Regions from separate parts of the Clostridium novyi NT genome, predicted to be linked through region 1. Evidence: riboswitches for the same ligand, from Rfam matches in the RefSeq annotation. Region 1 holds a riboswitch; each other region holds the start of a gene.
The links. A riboswitch is a leader RNA that binds a small molecule or an ion and turns the genes downstream of it on or off. The one in region 1 is predicted to bind cobalamin.

Region 1 (4,193 bases):
AATCAACATACATTTCAAACATGGTTTTCACTCATTTCCTTTTTTATCTTGCCAACATATACATTAGTGCATTTACAATACATGCAGCAATTCCACTACCACCTTTTCTACCTCTTACAGTTATCATAGGTATGTTTAACTTTTCTATTTCTACTTTACATTCCGCCGCTCCAACGAATCCAACTGGACACGCTATTATAAATTTAGGATTTGCTTTTCCTTGTTCTACAAGTTCTTTTAATTTAAAAACTGCTGTAGGTGCATTTCCAAACACAAAAAATTCAACTCCGTCTTCAACTGCCTTTTCAACAGCCGCCATAGAACGTGTAATCTCTCTTTCCTTTGCAATTTTTGCTACTTCTTCTTCAGATACATAAGAAATTACCCTGCAGTTTAACTTTTCAAGTGCCTTTTTATTTATTCCTGAAAGAGCCATTTTAGTATCTGTATATATTGTTACTCCCATTTTTAATAGTTTTAAAGCTTCATCAATAGCACCTTCTCTTATATACAATAAATCTTTATATTCAAAATCTGCCGTTGTATGTATAACTCTTTTTACTATTTGAAATTCTCTTTCACTAAAATTATGTGGTCCCATTTCCTCTCCAATTATCTCAAAACTTCTTTTTTCAATTCCCATAGGACTTTTTATATAGTTACTCAAATATTTTCCCTCCCTTTATGTTCTCTGTTAAATAATCTATAAATTTAATATTCCCGAAAAAATGTATATGAGCATAAGATGCTAATGTATTATTTTTAATATATCCACAATTCCATGTCTTTTTACTTCCATCATACATTTCTTTTTCAACTAAATAAGCTTTTGTATCATTACTCTCTATTTTGGATCTATGAAACTCATGACAATTTATATTAAATCCTTTAGGTAAAATAGGATTTTCCTCTACAACATTTACTTTAGCATACCCGAAGTTTTGAAGTCTTTTAGTCATATAAGAATTTCCCTTAAAGAAATCTACCATATTGTAATAAGTTTCATCTTCATTACCTTTATCAATAAAAGCACTCATAAGATACATAAGCCCACCACATTCTGCATAACATCTAAGACCACTCTCTAGTTTTTCTTTTAAACTTTTAAGAATACTTTTATTTTTTGATATTTCTTCTCTAAATACCTCTGGATAACCGCCACCTATGTATAATAAGTCTATATCTTCTGGAAGTTTTTCATCCTTCAACGGGCTGAAATAAATAACTTCTCCTATTTCCTCTAAAAGTTCAATATTTTCTTTGTAATAAAAACTAAAAGCTTTGTCTTTTGCTACAGCTATCTTTAACCCCTTATTTTTAACATGAAATTCATCTTTAAATCTCATACAACTTTTAAATTCAAGCAAAAGAGAATCTAAATCTATATATTTTTCCATTAACTCCGCACAATAATTTATTTTTTCATTAAGCATTTCTATCTCACTACTTTGAATAAGTCCAAGATGTCTACTTCCTATTGCTAGTTTTTCATCCTTAGGTAAATATCCAAATACTTTTATGTTACACAACTTCTCTACTGCTTTTTTTAAAAGTTTAAAGTATCCCTCAGTTATATTATTAAATATAATTCCAACAATATTTATATCCTGAAAATTTAAAATCCCATTTATCTCTGCACACAAAGTTGCAACTTGTGCCTTTGGTGATAAAACTAAAACCACTGGCAAATCTATAGTTTTAGCCACATGGGCAGTTGAATATTTTGAGTCTATTCCTTTTCCGTCGTATAATCCCATAACCCCTTCAACTACAGCATAATCACACATTCCTCTTGAAAAAGATGCTCTAACTCCATCTTCCCCCATTAAAAATAAATCTAAATTTCTAGAATCTATTCCCGTTATTTTGCTATGAAATGCTGTATCTATGTAATCTGGTCCTACCTTATATCCTTGAACACTAAAGCCTCTATTTTTAAGTGCTTTCATAAGTCCAAGAGTTACTGTGGTTTTCCCTCCACCACTGGCATTTGAAGATACTACTATTCCCTTCATTTGTATCCTCCTTATAATCAATATAAATAAAAAAAGTACACCTTTCAGCGTACTTAATTATCATAAAAAAACCTATGAAATTTTTAAATAGGTCTACTTATAACAACTCTTTCCCACCGAAAGGTCTTTATCCAAAGCTTAGGCAGGTCTCCTGACTTAGTTTCATCCTCCTCTTCCTTCCCGGTTATAAACCAGTGGTTTTAGATTTGTCCACATTACAGTAGCGGGGGCTGTTACGGATTTTCACCGTATTCCCTTTTCACCTGAAATTAATCAGACACCTAAGCTAATATACAATTTTATAAAGTTATTATATACTACCTTACATTATATTATCAACAAATACTATTCTTTTATAATCTCTGTTCTAAATTTCTCTAAAAATTCTCTCTTATCTTGCTTTAATCCATTCTTTTTAATTAATTTATCTAAAAATACATCGTATGACCAATCCTTACTTCTAGTATAATAAGCTTTAGCTACTGTATAAAAATCTTGAGGGAATATCATCATGCCATATAGAACTTCCATTTCTGTTTTAGTAAGATTATTGTGTTTATAATAATTATTTAATATAAAATGTAACTCATCAAAATTATATGCTGATCTTTTTTCTACCTTATTTATAAAATTGCAAAGATCATGAACCTTTAAATCTATAATAGAATAATCAAAATCCACAAAATGTGCTTCTTCATCTTTGATGAGTACATTGTGATGAGCTAGATCATGATGGCATAATATAATTTTATCTTCTTCACTACATAACTTGTAAAAATTAGACCTCTCTAAAACATCAATAGCTCTATCTACTTCTCCTATATAATAATCAACATTCTCTATAAAAATTTCATCAAATTCTGTTTTATTCTTTATAAGTTTAACTACATTTTTAAATATTTTTAACTCTTCACCTTTTCTTTTAAATGTATCAATTGTAGTTCCACAAAGGTACCTTGTTTTATTTTTATATCTAAATCCTTCACATGCTTTATGCAGTTGTCCAAGTCCCCTTGATACAACCATTACATCTAATGGATTTGAATATTCACTTTCTCTTCCATCAATTAAATCCATGACACAATAAATATTTTTGTTCCAATTCACATAAACTTCTCCATCTTTAGTCTTAGTAAAATTAAATACTCTATGGAAGGAATTTTTGTTTATATAGTTTATTCCTGAATTTATAAAATTTAATTCATTTATACTATAATCAATTTTCTTTAAAATCTTATTTCCTTTATCAGTAATTAAAATATATACTTTTCTTACAGGAATAATCTCTTCAATTTTAAAATCATATGCTTCAAACATTTTTAAATTTAAATCATATTCAACTAGGGCTTTTTTATCTTTATATCTTACATTCTGTAAAATTTTCTACACCCCCTTCACATAAAATATTATAATCACATCTTATGATTTTTTTTAATTTGTCTTTACTCTTATTAATGTTTAATCTATTATCATACATCATATACTTAGTGCTGGTTATATATTTATTACAACACTTCATAAATTCAGTAGGATATGCTATAAGTGATTGTAAAAAAACATTGCTTCTATCATCTAAATCTTCAAATTCACAAAATTTATCCACTAATTTTTTATAATCTAATTTTAGATTTTTCTTCATAAGCTTTCTAAAAAAAGTAGCAGCATCAATTTCTACTAAGTCATAAAAACACTTTTCGAGATTTAATGCTTCTATGAATTTTATTTTTCTGAGACTATTAAAATAAGTATTTCCTAAACAAATTTCATTTCTGTCCATACTTCTTTTCATAATCTCTAAGTACCCAATATCATATATATTTTTTATAGACTTTTCTGCTCTATTTAAATAATCTTTCCCATATCCCAATAAAAGTTCTTCAAAATCATTTTGTGGTGAATTATGCATTATATCATTAATTTTTCTTTTTACTCTTTTTATATATACCTTATACTGTTCTATAGTTCTTCCTCTTTTATCTTCTAACCTATGACCTATATAATCATTATATCCCATAGCTTTTTTGTGAAACTCACTTATTATATACAATTGATTTATAATCTCTTTTTCTAAATCAGGATCTTTAAGTGATACTTTTCCCTTAAATTCACCTTCAACAACCCCTTGTCTTTCCATATAGGTTAAAAACGGATTTTTAGATATAACAGTCATCAAATTCA
Region 2 (4,193 bases), 990 kb from region 1:
ATCCTTTACCCACTGATCCCATTCTTTAGGATAAATTTTTGTAATTTCTTTATAACTAAGTCCTTCCCATTTTCCAAAATCTAATTCTTTAAACTCTTCAAAAATCATTAAATCCTTATATCTACAATTAGCTATTATTTTAGATGAATCTATGGCTCTTTTAAGAGAACTTGTAATTATTACATCAAAATCTAGCTCATTTAACTGACTTAATTTCTTATTTAAATTCTCACATTGAAATATTCCTGTACTAGTTAGTTCACAATCAGTTACACCAAAATATACTTTTTTAGTATTTAACTCTGATTCTCCATGACGTGCTAAATATAATGATGTCATAGTAACCCACATCCTTTAAATGATAATAGCGCTAACATAAATATAATTTCTGCTATTTCATTGGCAGCTCCAAGTGTGTCTCCAGTCATACCATCAATTTTAGAATATATAAGCTTTTTATATATTTCAATGAATAAAACTGTAATTAAGAGTAAAGCTACATACTTATATCCTATAAGCACATATCCTATTGAAATTGATATTATAAATGCAACAATCACTCTAAAAGGTTTTACTTTTCCTACAAATACTCCTCCAAGTCCCCCTTCTTTTCTTGCATAAACAGAAAAACACATAAGTAGTGTAACAACTGTTTTTGCAACTACAGGAGACAATATTAAGGCTATTATTATATATTTTTTGTTTAAACTATTAAGTACTGCATATCTAAGCATAAAGTCAAATACTATAGCTATAGCACCATTAGTTCCAACTCTACTATCTTTCATTATTTCCAGCATTCTTTCTTTTTTTCTTGAAGAAAATATACCATCACAAGTATCTGCAAGACCATCTATATGAAATGCCCCTGTAATAATTGTATTTGCTAAAAGTGCTAATACAATGGGAAGTGTACCTAAAATAAATTTAGATGACACAAAATATACAATAGCATTAAATCCTCCTATTATCAGTCCAACTAGTGGAAGATATGAAATCCCTTTAGCAAAGGAATCTTCTTTTACATCAATTTCTATATTTATAGGAATTCTAGTAAAAAACTGAATCATTAATATTAAATTTTTCATAAATTCTATCCTCACTTAACTTTTATTGGTATACCACATACAACTAAATATACCTCACTTGCCCTTGAGGCTATATATTGATTTATTCTACCTACTATATCCCTATATACTCGTGCTAATTTATTTTCTGGAACTATTCCATAGCCTAATTCATTAGTTACAAGTATCATAGTACTATTTCCTTTAATAGCTTCATTTAAAAGCTTCTCAAAATTTGTTATTATCTTCTTTTCTACTGTATCCAAAGTAGTGTTATCTGCTTCTTCTATTTTATCTCCAATATAATCAAACATAAAATTTGAAGTCATAATAGTTACACAATCAAGTAACATACCATCATATAAATTATTCTTTTCTCTTACTACTTTATCTAAACTTTTGTATCCTTCATAGGTATCCCAAATTTCTGGTCTGCTTTCTTTGTGTTTTTTAACTCTATGCTTCATTTCTTCATCAAATGGTATTGATGTTGCTATGTATAATATTTTTTCTCCAACATTTTTAGCTATATTTTCAGCATAACTACTTTTACCACTTCTTGCTCCACCGGTTACTAATATAATTTTTCCCATTTTTATCACCTTATATCAATTAAATAATCATCAACTATAGATGCTTCTTCAAAAGTTGCCATATTGCACATAATATCAGAAGCTGCATCTATTAAATCAAAGGTTAGTGGACATCCACTTCCTTCTCCTAATCTCATATTAAGATTAAACATAGGTTCTAGTTTAAGTTCCTTCATAATAAGATTAAATCCTGGTTCTTTAGAAGCGTGAGATGGTATCATATATTCTTTAGTTAAAGGATTTAATTTATATGCAATTAATGCAGCAGCACTAGATATAAATCCATCCATAACTATTGGAACTCTATAGTATGCAGCTCCTAAAAAGCAACCAACAAGCCCTGCAATATCAAATCCACCTACTTTAGATAGTACATCAATAGGATCTTCCTTATCTGGATTATTAATTTTTATAGCTTCTTTAATTACCTTCTTTTTATTAATATAAGCTTCTTCTGTAATACCAGATCCTTTTCCAACTGCAATATCAGCACTACATCCTGTAAGAACCATTAATATTGCACTACTTGTGCTTGTATTGCATATTCCCATTTCTCCGGTACCTAAAACACTATAGTTTTCCTTTGTTAACTCTTTAACACTCTCTATACCAATTTCTATAGCTTTTATAGCTTCATCTCTTGTCATAGCACTGCCTTTAACCATATTGTAAGTGCCCATTCTTATTTTCCTATTCACTAAACTAGGATGACTTATTTCTGCATTGATACCAATATCTATAACCTTTATATCCGCATTAGCATGTTTAGATATAACCGCAACTCCAGTTAATCCTTTAAGCATATTAATTGTTTGTATAGCTGTAATTGATTGAGGGCATGCACTCACACCTTCTTCCCATATCCCATTATCAGCAGCCATAACTATAGTACACTTTTTCTTGCACTTATTCTTAACATTACCTGTTATTCCTGATATTTGCATTGCTATATCTTCAAGTCTTCCAAGACTCCCAAGAGGTTTTGCAAGTTTATCCAATCTTTTTAATGCTTTATCCATAATAGTAGTATCTAATGGTTTGATTTCCTTTAAAACAGTCTCTAATAAATTCATGAATTTCCTCCTAAATTCAAAATAAAAAACCGCACCTATTAAGATGCGGGAATATATAAAGCAAGCCAAAAAAGTTGTATCTACAATACAACTTTAACTTTTATATCTTCCCACCGAAGACTTAAATAATCGTACATTAGGCAGGTTTCCTGGCTTATGGATCATATTACTTTCTAACCTTCTCCTTATGGATGGCAATTTAGATTTCATCCTCATTTACAGTAGCGGGGGCTGCAGTGGATTTTAACCACTTTCCCTTTTACCTCTTATAATAGAGCACCTAATGACTTATTTAATTTTCTCAATTGAAAACTGTTGTGATTATATCATTTATTATATGTAAAATCAAATTACCATCCTACTTGAACATGATTATCATCATAATGACTGGTATCATTTTGAAAAACTAAGTTATATTTTCCGTCAGCAACATCAATTTTAGTAAGACTAGTTTGTCCCATTACAGGAAGCTTTACAATATCATCAAGTGTCATATTTTCATTAAAATAATGAAGTAGCATTTTTAATGTCATTCCATGTGTAACTATTAGTATCTTTTTATCTTTGTTTTTTCCTAGTATCTCGTTCATTGTAATATCTATTCTCTTTATAAGATCATCGTATGTTTCTCCACCAAAAGGCTTATATTCCTTAGGACTATTAAATAAATTATCTAATTCTTTGGTATACATAGGGTTTTTCTCTATTTCATCAATGGTTAATCCTTCCCAATCACCATAGTTAAATTCCTTTAATCCATCATGCTTTATAATTTCAATATCCTTATTTCCTTTTATAATTTCTGCTGTTTTATATGCTCTTTCTATAGGACTTGAATAAATAACGTCTATTTCAGTATCCTTAAGTCTCTCACTTAATGCTTTAGCCTGGGAAATTCCAAGTTCCGTTAAAGGAGAGTTCTTCCACCCTTGTAATCTCTTATTTAAATTCCACTCAGTTTGTCCATGTCTAGTTAAATATATTGTAGTCATATATTAATTCACCTCTTATATTTTTAGTATTTTTATTATATCATATATTTTAATAATTAAAAAAATCTCTGCACCTTATAGTGTAGAGATTTTGTTTTTAAAGTTATTTTAAAAGTAGTACTTTATTAGTACTTTAATTGAATACCTTGATTTTTAGTAACATTTAGATTTATTATTTCCTCTTGGAATGCTTTAAGTAAAGCTTTTTCCAAAACTTTTTCTTCATCAAAATTAGGAATATCCCTACAAATAGCAAATACCTTTTTAACATCACCTGTTACATTTCTATAAGTTAATATAACATTTGGCTTATCATATTTTACTTCTAATATTTTTATTCCTAATGTTAATTTTGAGTAATTTTCTTTGTTTACTTTTAATTCTATTAGTTCACTTAGCTTTTTAACATCTTCGTGTTGATTTTCAATTATTATTAATTCTTCCCCTACTTTATACTTACTCATAACA
Region 3 (4,193 bases), 750 kb from region 1:
TTAGCTGACGCTATAGGAATAGATTTTCATAAAACAGGATTTACTTGTTATAATTGTAGCATGATTTGCATTAAAGACTGTAATGATATAGATATGCTAACTAGAGATAAAGATCAGATGGCTTATCTATACCATTCAAGTGCGTATACTCCTGGAGAATACACATTAGAATGTTCTAGAGGGGGAGGATATGCTCTTTCAGCTTGGTGTAATTTGCAGTACTTTGGCTTAGAAGGATATAGAGTTATATTAGGAAACTTAATAGAATGTGAAATGTCTTTACGAAATGTTATAAAAGAAGAACCAAATCTTGTTTGTGTAAATGAAAAAGATAATGGATTAGTTACTTTATTTAGAGTATATCCAGATAAATTAAAAGAAAATATAAATAAAGTAAATTTTGCTGAAGAACAGTACAAAAATGAATTTACTAATCCAGATTATAAAGAGCAATTAAAAAAATATAATGAGTACCAAAATAAAATTGCAAATGAACTTGAAAGAATGATGTTTGAGGAAAATGGACCAGCTCTTAGCTTTACAAGTAAGTTTAGATTATCACAGTATGGAGAACCTATAGCAGCTATAAAGGCTTATCCAATGTCACCATATATGAATTTTTCAGAGGAAAGATTAAAAGAAGACATAATTAAATATGTTTTACGTGCTAAGGAAAATGTTGATAAAAAATTATAATAAATAAAATAATTACGAGAGTATATAAAAAATATTATGTACTCTCTTTTTGTATATAATCTAAAAAGAAACTTATATATAATTATTTATATTTTATACAGCTAAAAAACAATATGATATAATAAAGATTATAAAATTTAATATTATAAAAATTAATTAAAAGGAATTGAAATTATGAAGAAAAGACTATTATTTTTAGTATTATTTGTGATTGCATTAGCATTAGTTAGATTTGGTGTTAAAACTGTAGTGCTTAGAAATCCTACAAATGATGTATCAATTGAGAAAAATGAAAGTATACCTGTACTTATGTATCATTCTATAAAGTACGAAAAAGGAAATCCTGTAAGACTTCCAAAGGAAAAATTTGAAGAGCAAATGAACTATTTAAAAGATAATAATTATAATACTTTGACATTAGATGAACTATATGATTTTTTAGAAAATAATAAACCTATTCCTAAAAAGTCCATAGTGCTTACATTTGATGATGGGTACAAGGATAATTACGAAACAGCTATACCTATACTAAAAAAATATAATTTTAAAGCCACATTTTTTATGATAAGTGACTATATAGGAACAGGTGAATATTTAACTTTAGATCAGCTTAAAGAAATGCAAAAGGATGGTTTTGATATAGAAAGCCATACAACAAATCATAATAAATTAACTAAAGAAAGTTATCAGGCTCAATATAAGATGTTTTTAGATTCTAAAGAAAAATTAGAAAAGCTATTAAATAAAAAAGTAAAATATATAGCTTATCCATATGGAAAATATAATGAAGATAGTATAAAGGCAGTTAAAGCTGCTGGATATAAAATGGCTGTTACAACTCACTGTAAATGGACAGATAGAAATGAAGAAATCTATAAAATAAGCAGAGTTGGCATAAGTGGGAAACATGATATGGACAAGTTTATAAATAAGTTGAATTATAAGAATTTTTGTAGAGTATATAAATACTTATTGTTATAAAAGTTGAGGAATAACTTGACAATTTGTTTAAAAACAATATAAAATCAATATCGACAACAAAATATAAAATACATACAAAGTAGGTGTCAGTTATAATTGAAAGTTTGATTATGAACTGGTGAAAAGGGAAGCTGGGTGAAAGTCCCACACGGTCCCGCCGCTGTAAGAGAGGAGTTTTTCTTAACAAAACCACTGGTATCTTAAGATATTGGGAAGGGTAGAAAAATTATGATACTCAAGTCAGAAGACCTGCCTATTTTTGTACACCAATGAACTCTACGGATGATAGGGGGTGTTTTAATGAAATATTATACACTTTTTTTGACCTCTTGACGTTTATTGGAAGGGGTTTTCTTTTTTGGAAAAAACCTAAAGTCAAAATGTTGTTAAACTAAAAAAAGGAGAGGTTAGTAAATGAAATTAAAAAGAAAGTATCAATTGTTTCTATTAGTGTTCTTTGTGGGCATGTTTACTGTTAGAACAGCGTATGCCATGCATATAATGGAAGGATTTTTACCACCAATGTGGTGTGGAATTTGGGGTGCTTTATGTGTACCTTTTGTAATTAAAGGACTTATATCTATAAAGAAAAAGGTAAATATAAACCCCAAAATAAAAATGCTTATTGCTATGGCTGGAGCATTTGCCTTTGTACTATCAGCTTTAAAAATACCATCAGTTACAGGAAGTTGTTCACATCCAACAGGAGTTGGTCTTGGAGCTATTTTATTTGGACCAGCAGTTATGAGTGTTTTAGGATTAATTGTTCTCATATTCCAAGCATTACTTCTTGCCCATGGTGGAATAACAACTCTTGGTGCTAACACATTTTCTATGGCAGTTATAGGACCTATAGTATCATATTATTTGTACAAGCTATTAAGAAAATTAAACTTATCAAGAAGTATATCAATATTTTTTGCAGCAGCATTAGGGGATTTAATGACTTATGTTACAACTTCTATACAACTTTCACTAGCATTCCCTGATAAGACTGGTGGATTTATGATGTCACTTGGAAAGTTTATGGGTATATTTGCTATAACTCAAATACCACTTGCAATAAGTGAAGGAATTTTAACTGTTATAGTATTTAATCTTCTATTCAATTATAACAAAAATGAACTTGAAGAATTAGATGTTATTTCAAAGGAGGTATAGTATGAATACTGAAAAGAAAACAAATAATAAATCTATGTTTAAAAAGAATATATTTCTTGGAATTTTAGTTGTAGTAATAGCTGTTGCTCCTTTGATTTTTACAAAAGGTGCTGAATTTGCAGGTTCAGATGACCAAGCAGAAGAAGCTATTACACAAGTAGATAAAAATTATAAACCATGGTTTTCACCTGTATGGGAACCACCAAGTGGAGAAATAGAAAGTTTACTATTTGCACTTCAAGCTGCTATTGGTGCAGGAATAGTAGGATATTACTTTGGATATGCAAAGGGAAAAAAGAAAAATAACGAAAGTGAGAAATAATGATTTCAATAGATAAATTATCATACATATCAAAATTAAGATATGTAAATCCAATGGAAAAATTTTTATTTTCTATGATTACTATGTTTTGTGGAATATTTTTAAATAACATATTAGTGTCTATAATTATATTTTTAGTAATGTCTTTTATGACATTGTATAAAGCTAAGATACCATTTATATCTTATTATAAATTAATATTAATACCATTAGTATTTTTGGTTATAGGAATCATAACAATAGCTATAAATATTGGGTATAATAATGAGTTTTTATTTAGTTTTAAAATTTTTGGATTCACTATGGGATGCACAAAAGAGGGAATATATAATGCTATGCAGATATTATTTAAATCAATGGCATCAGTATCATGCTTATATTTTCTTGCACTTACAACGCCAATAGTTGAAATTTTATCTGTTCTAAAAAAGTTAAGAGTTCCTAAATTATTTATAGAACTTATGGGACTTATATATAGACTTATATTTGTACTTTTTGAAACTATGAATACAATTTATATATCTCAAACAGGTAGACTTGGTTATTCTACTGTAAAAAAGGGGTATAAGTCATTAGGACAATTGGTAACTACTTTGTTTGTTAGAGCTTATAAAAAGTCACAAGATATGTATACTGCAATGGAAGCAAGATGTTATAATGGTGAGATTAATGTAATAGAAAAAAGATATAAAATATCTTATAAAAACATAGGAATGATAATATTTTTTCAGATAGTTTTATTGATTGTAAAGTATAAATTTTAAATGTAAATTTAACTATAGATTTTTTATATTTAAAGCCACAGAGTTTATTATCTGTGGCTATATTAAATATTTGGAGGAAAATTAATGAAAGAGTACATATTAGAAACTAAAAATTTAAGTTTTAAATATGAAGATGGAACCAATGCTTTAAATAATATAAGTTTAAAAATAGAAAAGGGAAAAAAGATAGCTTTCTTAGGGGTAAATGGTGCTGGGAAATCTACTTTATTTTTAAACTTTAATGGTATATTAAAACCAAGTTCAGGAGA

Region 2: linked by a shared signal. The riboswitch ahead of cobT (nicotinate-nucleotide--dimethylbenzimidazole phosphoribosyltransferase) and the one ahead of NT01CX_RS10545 (cobyrinate a,c-diamide synthase) in region 1 are both predicted to bind cobalamin.
Region 3: linked by a shared signal. The riboswitch ahead of NT01CX_RS02290 (energy-coupling factor ABC transporter permease) and the one ahead of NT01CX_RS10545 (cobyrinate a,c-diamide synthase) in region 1 are both predicted to bind cobalamin.

What each region holds. Positions count from the first base shown of each region.
Region 1 is NC_008593.1:2,261,353-2,265,545, forward strand. It holds gene cbiD (cobalt-precorrin-5B (C(1))-methyltransferase CbiD) at 1-22, opposite strand, end outside; gene NT01CX_RS10540 (precorrin-8X methylmutase) at 44-667, opposite strand; gene NT01CX_RS10545 (cobyrinate a,c-diamide synthase) at 660-2,015, opposite strand; cobalamin riboswitch at 2,139-2,315, opposite strand; gene NT01CX_RS10550 (CotS family spore coat protein) at 2,361-3,332, opposite strand; gene NT01CX_RS10555 (spore coat protein) at 3,373-4,185, opposite strand.
Region 2 is NC_008593.1:1,271,197-1,275,389, reverse strand. It holds gene cobC (alpha-ribazole phosphatase) at 1-339, opposite strand, end outside; gene cobS (adenosylcobinamide-GDP ribazoletransferase) at 336-1,088, opposite strand; gene cobU (bifunctional adenosylcobinamide kinase/adenosylcobinamide-phosphate guanylyltransferase) at 1,100-1,660, opposite strand; gene cobT (nicotinate-nucleotide--dimethylbenzimidazole phosphoribosyltransferase) at 1,666-2,733, opposite strand; cobalamin riboswitch at 2,855-3,032, opposite strand; gene NT01CX_RS05940 (histidine phosphatase family protein) at 3,084-3,725, opposite strand; gene NT01CX_RS05935 (hypothetical protein) at 3,851-4,189, opposite strand.
Region 3 is NC_008593.1:465,635-469,827, forward strand. It holds gene NT01CX_RS02280 (pyridoxal phosphate-dependent decarboxylase family protein) at 1-696, shown strand, start outside; gene NT01CX_RS02285 (polysaccharide deacetylase family protein) at 871-1,677, shown strand; cobalamin riboswitch at 1,742-1,949, shown strand; gene NT01CX_RS02290 (energy-coupling factor ABC transporter permease) at 2,092-2,838, shown strand; gene NT01CX_RS02295 (energy-coupling factor ABC transporter substrate-binding protein) at 2,840-3,160, shown strand; gene cbiQ (cobalt ECF transporter T component CbiQ) at 3,160-3,924, shown strand; gene NT01CX_RS02305 (energy-coupling factor ABC transporter ATP-binding protein) at 4,009-4,193, shown strand, end outside.